2 regions of the Bacillus nitratireducens genome follow, and region 2 is predicted to be linked to the other one. Evidence: predicted binding sites of a transcription regulator. Region 2 holds the regulator's gene; the other holds the start of a gene.
What was found. Region 2 encodes LexA, which represses DNA repair genes until DNA is damaged. Its sites were predicted from a motif close to CGAACATATGTTCG; they were not measured.

Region 1 (5,674 bases), on a different contig from region 2:
TACAATGAACAATTCATACATTAACAATGATGGTAAAACTGCGGAGAAAATTACGAATCGTGTGAAACGTATGAATAACGTAGACCGAGTTTCTACAGTTGTATATGGAAACGATGTAGCGATTGCGGTAAAACCACGTAATACAACGACGAATGAAACAGCGATGGCAAACGAAATTCGTCAAGCTGTTGCGAATGAAGTTGGAAATAGAAACGTATATGTTTCTGTAAGAAATGACATGTTTACTCGTGTCGATGCAATGAGTACGCGTTTACGTAACGGCACAGTTACAAACGATTTTAATCGTGACATAACAAATATGTTCCGAGATATTCGTTACGGTTTAACTGGTACTATGCGATAACAAATCAAAGAGGAAGGGCTAGCCCTTCCTCTTTATTTATCATCATCTTGTAAACGACGTTTTTTTATGAAATAACTAACGGAATAAGAAGTTAAAAAGCATATGAAGAAAATACTACCTGTAAGGATAGCTTCAAACAGAGGTCTTTCTGGACTGAAAATGATATAAATAATAGCTATAATAATTCCAACAATAAGAGAACGTAAAACAATTTTGTAATAAGGAGTTAACTTTATATCCTTTTCACTTTCTTCTACATCGATTGAAACGCTTAACTGTAAATAAGCAATTAAAATACTCGTAAGCATAAATAATAACCATAATGGAGATTTTGTAATTTGATCCATTCCTTCAGTGAATCCGATATACCCTAAAATTCCAATTATACCGAGTGATTGAAAAAGAAAGGCAATACGTATGTTTTTTAACGTTTGCAGAATGAGTCGTTCATCCTTAATTTTTTTCACAATATCCATCTCCTGTTAATTATGATTTCGCTGTTATATTAATTGTAACATATATATTACATTTATCAATTTATAATTTACATATAATTCATTTGGATGAAAGAGGAAATATAATATTTTTATAAACATGTTGCGCTTCTATCTTATTAATGTTATATTAGCAAAGCGATGAGCTAATTTACGTAAGACGAGAGATATGCTTAAGTGCTAAACACGCGAATGTGGTCGCCTGGTTTCTCGCCGTAAACGCATCAAGACGCCTGCTTTGCAGGCGTCTTTCATTTTATATAAAAGTAAATGATACATGCAGATGAGGGATAAACCCTTGTCTGCATTTTTTATTTTCCCTAGAAATTTAATACTAGTGTTTATATGGATAAAACCCCCATTTCCGGAAAAGCTACAAATGAAAGTATGATTTTGCCTAGAAGAGGTGAACGGAAATGAAATGGATACTAATTGCATTGCAAGCTTTCGTTATGATGTTTTGCTTAGCTTATGGATCCGATGTGAGGGCAGAAGTAGTAGAAAAAGAACCTCAAGTTACAATTTTATTAGAGCGCATGTATGTTGACGGAGAAGTAAGTGAGGAAATACTGACAGAAAAAGTAGCGGATTTAGAAAAGTTTTTGCAGCAATATAAGGAATGGCAACTTGTTGATCGTGATGATGTGCAAATCGTATTACAAAAGAAAGTTGATGATATTTCTCCTTTACTGAAAACGAGCGGGTATTTTGGTGTTTCAGAGGAAGGGATATTACAAATTTTCAAAGGGGTACCGAAAAGTGATAACGCGATCCACTCCTTCTTTCAAATTGATATGAAAAAGCTTGAGAGTTATGAGCGTGCGAAATTGAAACGTGGTATTCGCATAAAATCAAAAGAAGGTTTTGTGAAGACAATCGAAAAAATGAAGCAGTATGCAGTGCAAAATAATAAGAAAAGCAGCTCATGATGAGCTGCTTTTCTTATTTGTTTTTAGCTAAAATTTCTTTTGCAATTTCATCAATTAGCATGTCTTTTCCGATTGGATTGAATGCTTTCGTATTGAAGACTTCATTTGATACTTCGTATACGTGATTGCTTTTTACGGCTTTATTGTCTTTCCAAACGGCACTGTTTTTATAGTCCTCGTACACTTTATCAGCTTCACCGCCGAAGTTTACGATAAACATTTGGTCAGGCTGGAATGCAACAAGACCTTCTAGTGATACTTGTGCCATCGTTTGTTTTAAATCTGTACCTTTTGTTGCTGGAAGCTTTAAATCATTAAAGATGATGTCACCGTATCCAAAGCTACCGTATACACGGAAGTTTTGAGGTGTAACTGCGACGAACATAAAGTTTTCATCTTTTGTTTTTTCTTTAATTTTTTTTGATAAAGAGTCTGCTTTTTTATCGTAATCTGCAATCCATTTGTCAGCTTTCTTCTCTTCGTCAAATAGTTTACCTACTTCTTTAAACTTACCACGCCAGTCTTCTAGATTTGTTTCTAGAACAACTGTCGGTGCCACTTTTTCTAGTTGATCATAAATTTTCAATTGACGATTGTTTAAAATAATTAAGTCTGGTTTTAAAGCTGTAACAGCCTCTAGGTCAACTTTAGGCGCCCAGTACCAGCCGACTGCTTTTACTCCGTCTAGCTTTTCTGTTAAGTGATTTTGGATTTTATCTTTATATGTGTTTGCTGTACCAACAGGCTTATGTCCAAGGATTAATAATTCCTCTGTTGATCCAGATAAGTCAACAATTCTCTTTGGATTAACTGGAATTGTTGCTTCCCCTTTAGCATGTTTTACAACTTTCGTTTTCGGTTGTTCTTTTGCTTTTGACTCTTCTTTTTGAGAAGAACAGCCAACGATAGAAAGAACAACTAGCATAATAGTAAATAAAATAAATAGCTTACGTTTCATCCCGATGTAACCCCTTTAATTAGTATTGATAATCATTATCGACTTCTGTATATTAAGGTGCTTTATCCTTTCTGTCAATGGAAAATAACAGAAGTTTCAAATAGAGAACATTTGTTGGGGCAGTCTCGCTTTTCTATTGTTAAATATGTTAAAATGGAATACATGATTTGAGAGGGAGAGATTGTATTTTGTTTGAATATGTTACAGGTTACGTGGAGTATGTAGGACCGGAATATGTCGTAATTGACCATAATGGAATTGGTTATCAAATTTTCACACCAAATCCGTATGTATTTCAAAGAAGTAAGCAAGAAATCCGTGTCTATACATATCATTATGTGAGAGAAGATATTATGGCACTTTACGGGTTTAAAACACGTGAAGAGCGTTTATTATTTACAAAGTTGTTAGGTGTGTCTGGCATTGGGCCAAAAGGAGCTCTTGCAATTTTAGCTTCTGGTCAAACCGGACAGGTCGTTCAAGCGATTGAACATGAAGATGAGAAGTTCTTAGTGAAGTTCCCGGGCGTTGGAAAGAAAACAGCGCGCCAAATGATTTTAGATTTAAAAGGAAAACTAGCAGATGTCGTGCCAGATGCATTTGTTGATCTGTTCTCGGATGTCGAAAGTTTTGATCAGAAGAAGGGTTCATCAGTGGAACTTGACGAAGCACTGGAAGCATTGCGTGCACTTGGTTATGCAGAACGAGAAGTTTCTCGCGTTGTACCAGAGTTATTAAAAGAATCATTAACGACGGATCAATATATTAAAAAGGCACTTAGTCTTTTACTAAACGGTAAGAGGTGAGTATAATGGACGAACGTCTCCTTTCAGGGGAATCTGGATACGAAGATGCGGATTTAGAGTATTCATTACGGCCACAGACGCTCCGTCAGTATATTGGCCAAGATAAAGCGAAACATAATTTAGAAGTGTTTATTGAAGCGGCGAAAATGCGTGAAGAAACGTTAGACCACGTACTTTTATATGGCCCACCTGGACTTGGTAAAACGACGCTTGCGAATATTATTGCCAATGAAATGGGTGTTAACATTCGAACGACGTCAGGTCCCGCAATTGAAAGACCAGGAGATTTAGCAGCTGTATTAACAGCGCTTCAGCCTGGAGATGTATTATTTATTGATGAAATTCATCGTTTGCATAGATCTATTGAAGAAGTGCTATACCCGGCGATGGAAGATTTTTGCCTTGATATCGTGATTGGAAAAGGACCATCAGCGCGCTCTGTACGATTAGACTTACCTCCATTTACGCTAGTTGGGGCAACGACGCGTGCAGGTGCATTATCAGCACCACTTCGTGACCGTTTCGGTGTACTTTCACGATTAGAGTATTATACAGTAGATCAGCTTTCTGCGATTGTCGAACGTACAGCAGAAGTGTTTGAAGTTGAAATAGATTCGTTAGCTGCACTAGAAATTGCAAGACGTGCTCGTGGTACACCTCGTATAGCGAATCGTTTATTACGACGTGTACGGGACTTCGCACAAGTTCGCAGCGACGGAACAATTGCAATGGAAATTACACAAATGGCGTTAGAACTACTACAAGTAGATAAATTAGGTCTTGATCATATTGACCATAAATTATTACTTGGTATTATTGAAAAGTTCCGCGGTGGTCCAGTTGGACTAGAAACAGTTTCGGCGACGATTGGGGAAGAATCTCATACGATTGAAGATGTGTATGAGCCATATTTATTACAAATTGGCTTTTTACAACGAACTCCAAGAGGCCGTATTGTAACTCCGCTTGCATATGAACATTTCGGAATGGAGATGCCAAAAGCATGACGGAGATGCCAAAGCTGCTTATTACAGCTGGTATTTTACTCATTGTTGTTGGTCTAGCTTGGAAGTTCATTGGAAGACTTCCAGGCGATATTTTTGTGAAAAAAGGAAACGTTACCTTTTATTTTCCTATCATTACATGTATTGTGTTAAGTATTGTATTATCTTTTATTATGTATATAATAAATCGATTTAAATAAGAAATAGGTGGATATAGTTATGGATATTAATCTGTTTGATTTTCATTTACCAGAAGAACTTATTGCACAAGTCCCATTAGAGGATCGTGAAACATCAAGATTAATGGTGTTAGATCGTGAAACCGGTGATATTGAGCATAAACATTTTACAGACATTCTTTCTTACTTACATGAGGGGGATTGCTTAGTTTTAAATGAAACGAAAGTTATGCCTGCTCGTTTGCATGGTGTGAAGGAAGATACAGGTGCACACATTGAAGTACTTCTTCTAAAACAAGAAGAAGGCGATACGTGGGAAACGCTTGTTAAGCCAGCGAAACGTGTAAAAGAAGGAACCGTGATCTCTTTTGGCGAAGGGAAATTAAAAGCAACTTGCACAGGAACTGCAGATCAAGGTGGACGTCAGCTTGAATTTTCATATGACGGCATCTTCTATGAAATTTTAGATGAACTTGGGGAAATGCCACTTCCTCCATATATTAAAGAGACGCTAGAAGATCGCGATCGCTACCAAACAGTATATGCGAAAGAAATTGGTTCAGCAGCAGCGCCGACTGCGGGACTTCACTTTACAGAAGAGTTACTTGAGAAGTTAAAGCAAAAGGGTGTTCAATTAGCTTTCATTACACTTCACGTAGGGCTTGGAACATTTAGACCAGTTTCTGCAGATACGATTGAAGAGCACCATATGCACGCAGAATATTACCATATGTCTGAAGAGACGGCTGTGTTATTAAATCGTGTGAAAGAGAATGGTGGACGTATTATTACAGTAGGTACGACATCAACTCGTACGTTAGAAACAATTGCGACAGATCATGATGGTAAGCTTTGCGCTGCTTCTGGATGGACAGATATTTTTATGTACCCAGGTTATGAATTTAAAGCAATTGATGGTTTAATTACAAACTTCCATTTG
Region 2 (5,674 bases):
GTAAGTAGTCAGAGAATACGAAGAACGTACCACCGTAAGTTTTTAAACCGCCATGAAGTGCGATACCGTTCATTGCTGCACCCATTGCGAATTCACGTACACCGTACCAAATGTTTTTTCCGCTGTAATCAGCTCTTGTAAAGTCTTTTTCGTTATTCATGTATGTTTTGTTAGAACCAGCAAGGTCAGCAGATCCACCGAAGAATGATGGTACAGACTCTGCAATTGCATTAATTACAGCACCTGAAGAATTACGTGTTGCTGCTTTTGATCCTAATTCATAAGTTGGTAAGCTTTGTTCCCAACCTTCTGGAAGAAGACCGTTCATTGCTGCTTGCAGTTCGTTTGCTAATTCTGGATATGCTTGTGCATATTCACCGAGCATCGTGTTCCACGCAGCTTGCGTCGTTTCACCAACATCTTGTACTGTTTTACGGAAGTTGTCATATACTTCTTCTGCTACATGGAAGTCTTGTTCAGCAGTCCAAGCGTATGCTTCTTTCGTTAATTTTGTTTCGTCTACACCAAGTGGAGAACCATGTGAAGCTGATTTTCCTGATTTGTTTGGAGAACCGAAACCAATTGTCGTTCTTACTTCAATTAGCGTTGGGCGTTTTTCGTCAGCTTTCGCTTCTTCAATTGCTTTTGCGATCGCTTCAATATCGTTTCCATCCTCAACACGGATTACTTGCCAGCCGTATGCTTTGTAACGATCTTCTACACTTTCAGAGAATGAACGATTTAAATCGCCATCTAATGAAATATCGTTTGAATCGTAAAGTACAACAAGACGACCTAATTGTAAATGAGCAGCTAATGAAGATGCTTCAGCAGAAACGCCTTCCATTAAATCTCCATCACCACAAATAGCGTATGTATGATGATCTACTACATTATACGCATCACGGTTGTATTTAGCCGCTAAATGTCTTTCAGCCATTGCCATACCTACAGCAGTTGCAATACCTTGTCCAAGTGGACCAGTAGTTGCGTCTACACCTGCTGTATGACCGTACTCAGGATGTCCTGGAGTTTTGCTTCCCCATTGACGGAAGTTCTTTAAGTCATCCATTGTTACATCATAACCAGATAGGTGAAGTAGGCTGTATAATAACATTGAACCATGACCTGCAGATAATACGAAACGATCGCGGTTAAACCACGTTGGGTTATTTGGATTGTGTTTCATAAATTGAGTCCATAATGTATAAGCCATTGGTGCTGCACCCATTGGCATTCCTGGGTGACCAGAGTTTGCTTTTTCAATCGCATCAATGGATAATGTGCGAATCGTGTTGATAGAAAGTTGTTCGATTGAATGTGACATGCTATTCTTCCCTTCGCGTATGTTAGTAAACGTTTTATACATTTATATGATAGCTTCCCACGCAAGATTATACAACATGTATCGACAAATATGTTGATGTTTTTTTGATATTTTATAAAAAAATCAATGTTTCCGGGAATGTATGGGCATTCAATATGACATACTTTTTTATTGTTTTTATTTTAAAAAGAAAGGGAATTATCTGTATTTTTATGCAATATCATTAAATCCAAAAATAAAAAATGTATATTTAACCTTTCATTACTGCGCGTGGCAAATGAATAGAAGGCTCTAACTAAAAATAAAGAAGAGTGTTCTCCCTTTGAATCGAAATAAAATCAATAATAATTACCATCAAAGTAACACATGCACAAGACCATATTTTAAGCTTAGCGCAAATATGAAGAGCACATTAATTTCAACCACGCACTCCTACTAATCATAAAACAAATTGCACAAGCATATTCTCCTCGCATCTATTTTATCCTGCCTAAAGAATTACTGTATATACAATCTACTTGAATCTACTTGCAATCATTGCTTCTAATAACGCTATGTCAACCAATTCGATTTATTCACATATTACCTTCGCAACAAGTACATAATAAAAGACATATCAATTGATATGTCTAAATTCACCACTCACTATGTATTGAAACGATTGAAGTAGCATTACAACCGGAAAGCTATTACTCACGTATCTTTCTATTAATATCAAAAAAGACGGGCTATGCCCATCTTTTAATTTAATTTTGCATTATCTTGCTTTTTTAAAGCTTTCAATTTCGTCGGTGTAACATCCGTGCCTTCTTCGTTAACGACTTTAATTCCTTTTAATTCGTTTAACATATTTTGACGAAATCCTTTTAAATATTGTTCACGTAGCGATTGGCGCTCACGTTGTTCTTCTTCAGTTAAGCCTTCAGCTTTTGCTTTTTTCGCTAAGAAGTTAATGCGTTCAATGAGTTCGTGACTTGGCATCTCGAATCCCCCTTCTACTCAAAACTGATTATTATCATACAATAGTTAGTCCTCTTTATCAAGCAATTGCTTTGTATATTCTACATATCTTCGATGTACAGTTGCTTTTGAAACATCATGACCAAAACCACGAAGTGTTGCTGCAATTTCTTCAAAAGTTAATTCATTCCGGCGTAAACGTACAATTTCCTCAATTGGTACTTCTTTTTTCTCACGTCCTATACTTAAATGACGATTTTTCAAATTATTCTCTGGGCGAAACCCTTTCTCTACCGCCCTTTGCATGCCACGCTTAATTTTCAAATTGTGAATCTTCCTTTGATACTCTTCCACGATTCCAATGATATCCAATACCATCGAGTCAGAATCTGAAAGTTGTAATTCACCATTATGCGTATGTGTATATACTTTTATTCCTTCTTTATGTAAACAATGCATTAATGCAATCTTCGCATTCCCTCTACCAAGACGCGTTTCATCTTGTATTAGAAGTACATCAACTTGTTCATCTCGAATTGTATCTAATACTTCTAATATGCCATCACGTTCAATTGTATAGCCACTAGCCTGCTCCTCAATCACCTTTGTCACATTCATTTGATAGCGCTCAGCTAAATGCAATAATTCATCCTTTTGACGCAATAATGATGTTTCTTGTGCTTCTTTTGTTGTACTGACACGCGCATAAACAATTGCATTCATTTTGAACCCTTCTTTCTCGCTTTATTTTCCCTCTAGTGTATCATAAATCTTCCTTTTGTTCGAACTTATGTTTGTAGAATGTTTTTTCGCATGTTATACTTATTAATAAGAAAAATGAAAGAAAACGAGGTGTTAGAAAACATGGAAAAGTTAACGAAACGCCAGCAAGACATTCTCGACTTTATTAAGCTAAAAGTACAAGAAAAAGGATATCCACCTTCCGTACGTGAAATCGGTCAAGCAGTCGGCCTCGCTTCTAGTTCTACAGTGCACGGACATTTATCACGACTAGAAGAAAAAGGATATATTCGACGCGATCCAACAAAACCACGCGCAATTGAAATTTTAGGTGACAACCGAATGGAAACAGAAACACAATCTGTTATTCAAGTTCCAATCGTCGGAAAAGTTACTGCCGGTTTACCGATTACAGCAGTCGAAAGTGTAGAAGATCACTTCCCACTTCCAGCTAGTATCGTTGCTGGAGCAGATCAAGTGTTTATGTTACGCATTTCTGGAGATAGCATGATTGACGCTGGTATTTTTGATGGAGATTTAGTTGTAGTTCGCCAACAACAGTCTGCATACAACGGTGAAATTGTAGTTGCTTTAACAGAAGATAACGAAGCAACTGTTAAACGTTTCTATAAAGAAAAAGATCATTTCCGTCTACAACCGGAAAACTCTTCACTAGAACCTATCATTTTAAAACAAGTGTCAGTTATCGGAAAAGTAATCGGCGTATATCGTGATTTACATTAAAAATATAAAAAGAAGATAATCCCCTTATTTATATAGGGGATTATCTTCTTTTTATATTTTGATAGATTTCCGTTTACTCAAAAGAATGCATTACCTTAATTATTAACGCGTTTCAATAGTAACATCTCCAGCAGCTGTTTTACCGCTAATTTTTTTACTCCCATTACCAATTGTTATATTTTGATTTTCTTCATTAAAAATTGTCACGTCTCCAGCAGCACTTTGCCCCGTTATAACTGCATCTTGTGGTTTTTCCAACAAAGTAATATCTACATCTCCAGCAGTTGAACTTGCCTCTACATCATATTTTGGATCATGATCCATAATATATACATCTCCGCTAGCCGTTTTTGCTGTTACTTTCCCTATTACTTTTTTAAAGCTCACCTCACCAGCTTTTGTAGATCCCTCCACACTCTTAGCTGTTACATGTTTCAAATCCACTTCTCCTGCGAGTGTTTCAACACTTACGCGGTCACTTTTCACATTACTTATTTCTATTTGTCCAGCGGATGAATTTACTTTTATCTCTTGATAAGAACGTTCAGGTACTAATATAGTCAATGTAGGCGTTCGAAATCCAAAATTGTAAAATGAAAAATCAAATGAAACACCTTTTTCTATTTCCCCTATGACTTTTAATGTATCACCATCTTCAGCAATACGAATTTCCTGTTTACTTACGTCCCCTGTTTGCTTTACATAAAAAGAGGAATCAGGAGATTTTTGGACAACAATATCTCCTGCATCTAACTTAACTTCTACATTTTTTAGCGTTTCGTTCTTAATTACGTCCTCTTTATCTCCTTTTTCTGCAGTTTTTACTGCTTTTTCATATGTTTGTGAAATCCCTATTACTCCAATAATGATACAAGCGATAGCTACTAATAATATCTTTTTCATCATCTACTCCCCTTTTATCATTTTGAAGTTCCATACTACATAGCGTACACATAATCTTTTAAACCACTTCGTACTATAATAAGCTACAATACATAACAACAAACCTACTCCAACAAACGTTATACTAACGAAAAGATCCAACCATATAAACGTACCCATAAATATTTTTATAATAACGAAAAATGGTGTCACTACACTAGCAATACCACCGACCCAAAATGAAAATATAAAACCGATAATTGCAACTAACGGGCCTAATACAATAATAAAATTAAACAAACTAAGTCCAATCGCTGCCATGACAGCTCTTGTTATATTCGAAGTCGATGGATCCTTTTTCATCTCATCAAAGCGATACAACGCAAGCAAGTCTTTCGCAATTACCTTTGGAGAGCCAAGTCCCTTTATTATTTCTGATTCAGTTTTCCCCTCTTCCATCCCAAACTGAAAGTGCTCTTCATAATCAAATAAAATATCTTGTCGCTCTTCTTCTGGTAACTTTCTAAGATGACTTGATAATTCTTTAAGAAACTGCTCTTTACTCATCCCATTCCACCCCTTCAATAATTTCTTGAACACCTTTAGCAAAATCACGCCACTCTGTTACTAATAACGTAAGTTGCATCTCCCCTTGCTCTGTTAGTTGATAATATTTACGGGGCGGTCCTTCCGTGGATTCTTTTAAATATGTTTGAAAATATCCCTCTTTCGTTAAACGACGTAATAGCGGATATACAGAACCTTCCGATATTAAAAATTTATTTGAAATTTGCTGAACAAGTTCATAACCATAACAATCCTTACGTTTTACAAGCGCCAATACACACAGTTCTAACACACCTTTTTTAAATTGAACGTTCAAGGACAATCCCCCTTTCTTATTTCAGTACTGTTCAATACACGGCACCTGTTTTATCCATAATATACCACTTAGTACTGTTTATTGCAAGGTACTATATTTTCAAACTTTAATTTATCACTAAACACATCCACAACATC

Region 1: a site for LexA is predicted at 2,850-2,863, ahead of ruvA (Holliday junction DNA helicase RuvA). Genes of this name have one in related genera too.

What each region holds. Positions count from the first base shown of each region.
Region 1 covers NZ_JAUMJO010000003.1:453,662-459,335, forward strand. The annotation lists gene Q3V31_RS14280 (YhcN/YlaJ family sporulation lipoprotein) at 1-364, shown strand, start outside; gene Q3V31_RS14285 (branched-chain amino acid ABC transporter substrate-binding protein) at 397-840, opposite strand; gene Q3V31_RS14290 (BofC C-terminal domain-containing protein) at 1,275-1,787, shown strand; gene Q3V31_RS14295 (iron-hydroxamate ABC transporter substrate-binding protein) at 1,801-2,745, opposite strand; gene ruvA (Holliday junction DNA helicase RuvA) at 2,934-3,551, shown strand; gene ruvB (Holliday junction branch migration DNA helicase RuvB) at 3,557-4,558, shown strand; gene Q3V31_RS14310 (DUF2905 domain-containing protein) at 4,555-4,755, shown strand; gene queA (tRNA preQ1(34) S-adenosylmethionine ribosyltransferase-isomerase QueA) at 4,775-5,674, shown strand, end outside.
Region 2 covers NZ_JAUMJO010000002.1:510,751-516,424, reverse strand. The annotation lists gene tkt (transketolase) at 1-1,327, opposite strand, end outside; gene Q3V31_RS08980 (DUF896 domain-containing protein) at 2,069-2,308, opposite strand; gene Q3V31_RS08975 (YneB family resolvase-like protein) at 2,354-3,010, opposite strand; gene lexA (transcriptional repressor LexA) at 3,152-3,772, shown strand; gene Q3V31_RS08965 (DUF4097 family beta strand repeat-containing protein) at 3,875-4,675, opposite strand; gene Q3V31_RS08960 (DUF1700 domain-containing protein) at 4,679-5,221, opposite strand; gene Q3V31_RS08955 (PadR family transcriptional regulator) at 5,214-5,537, opposite strand.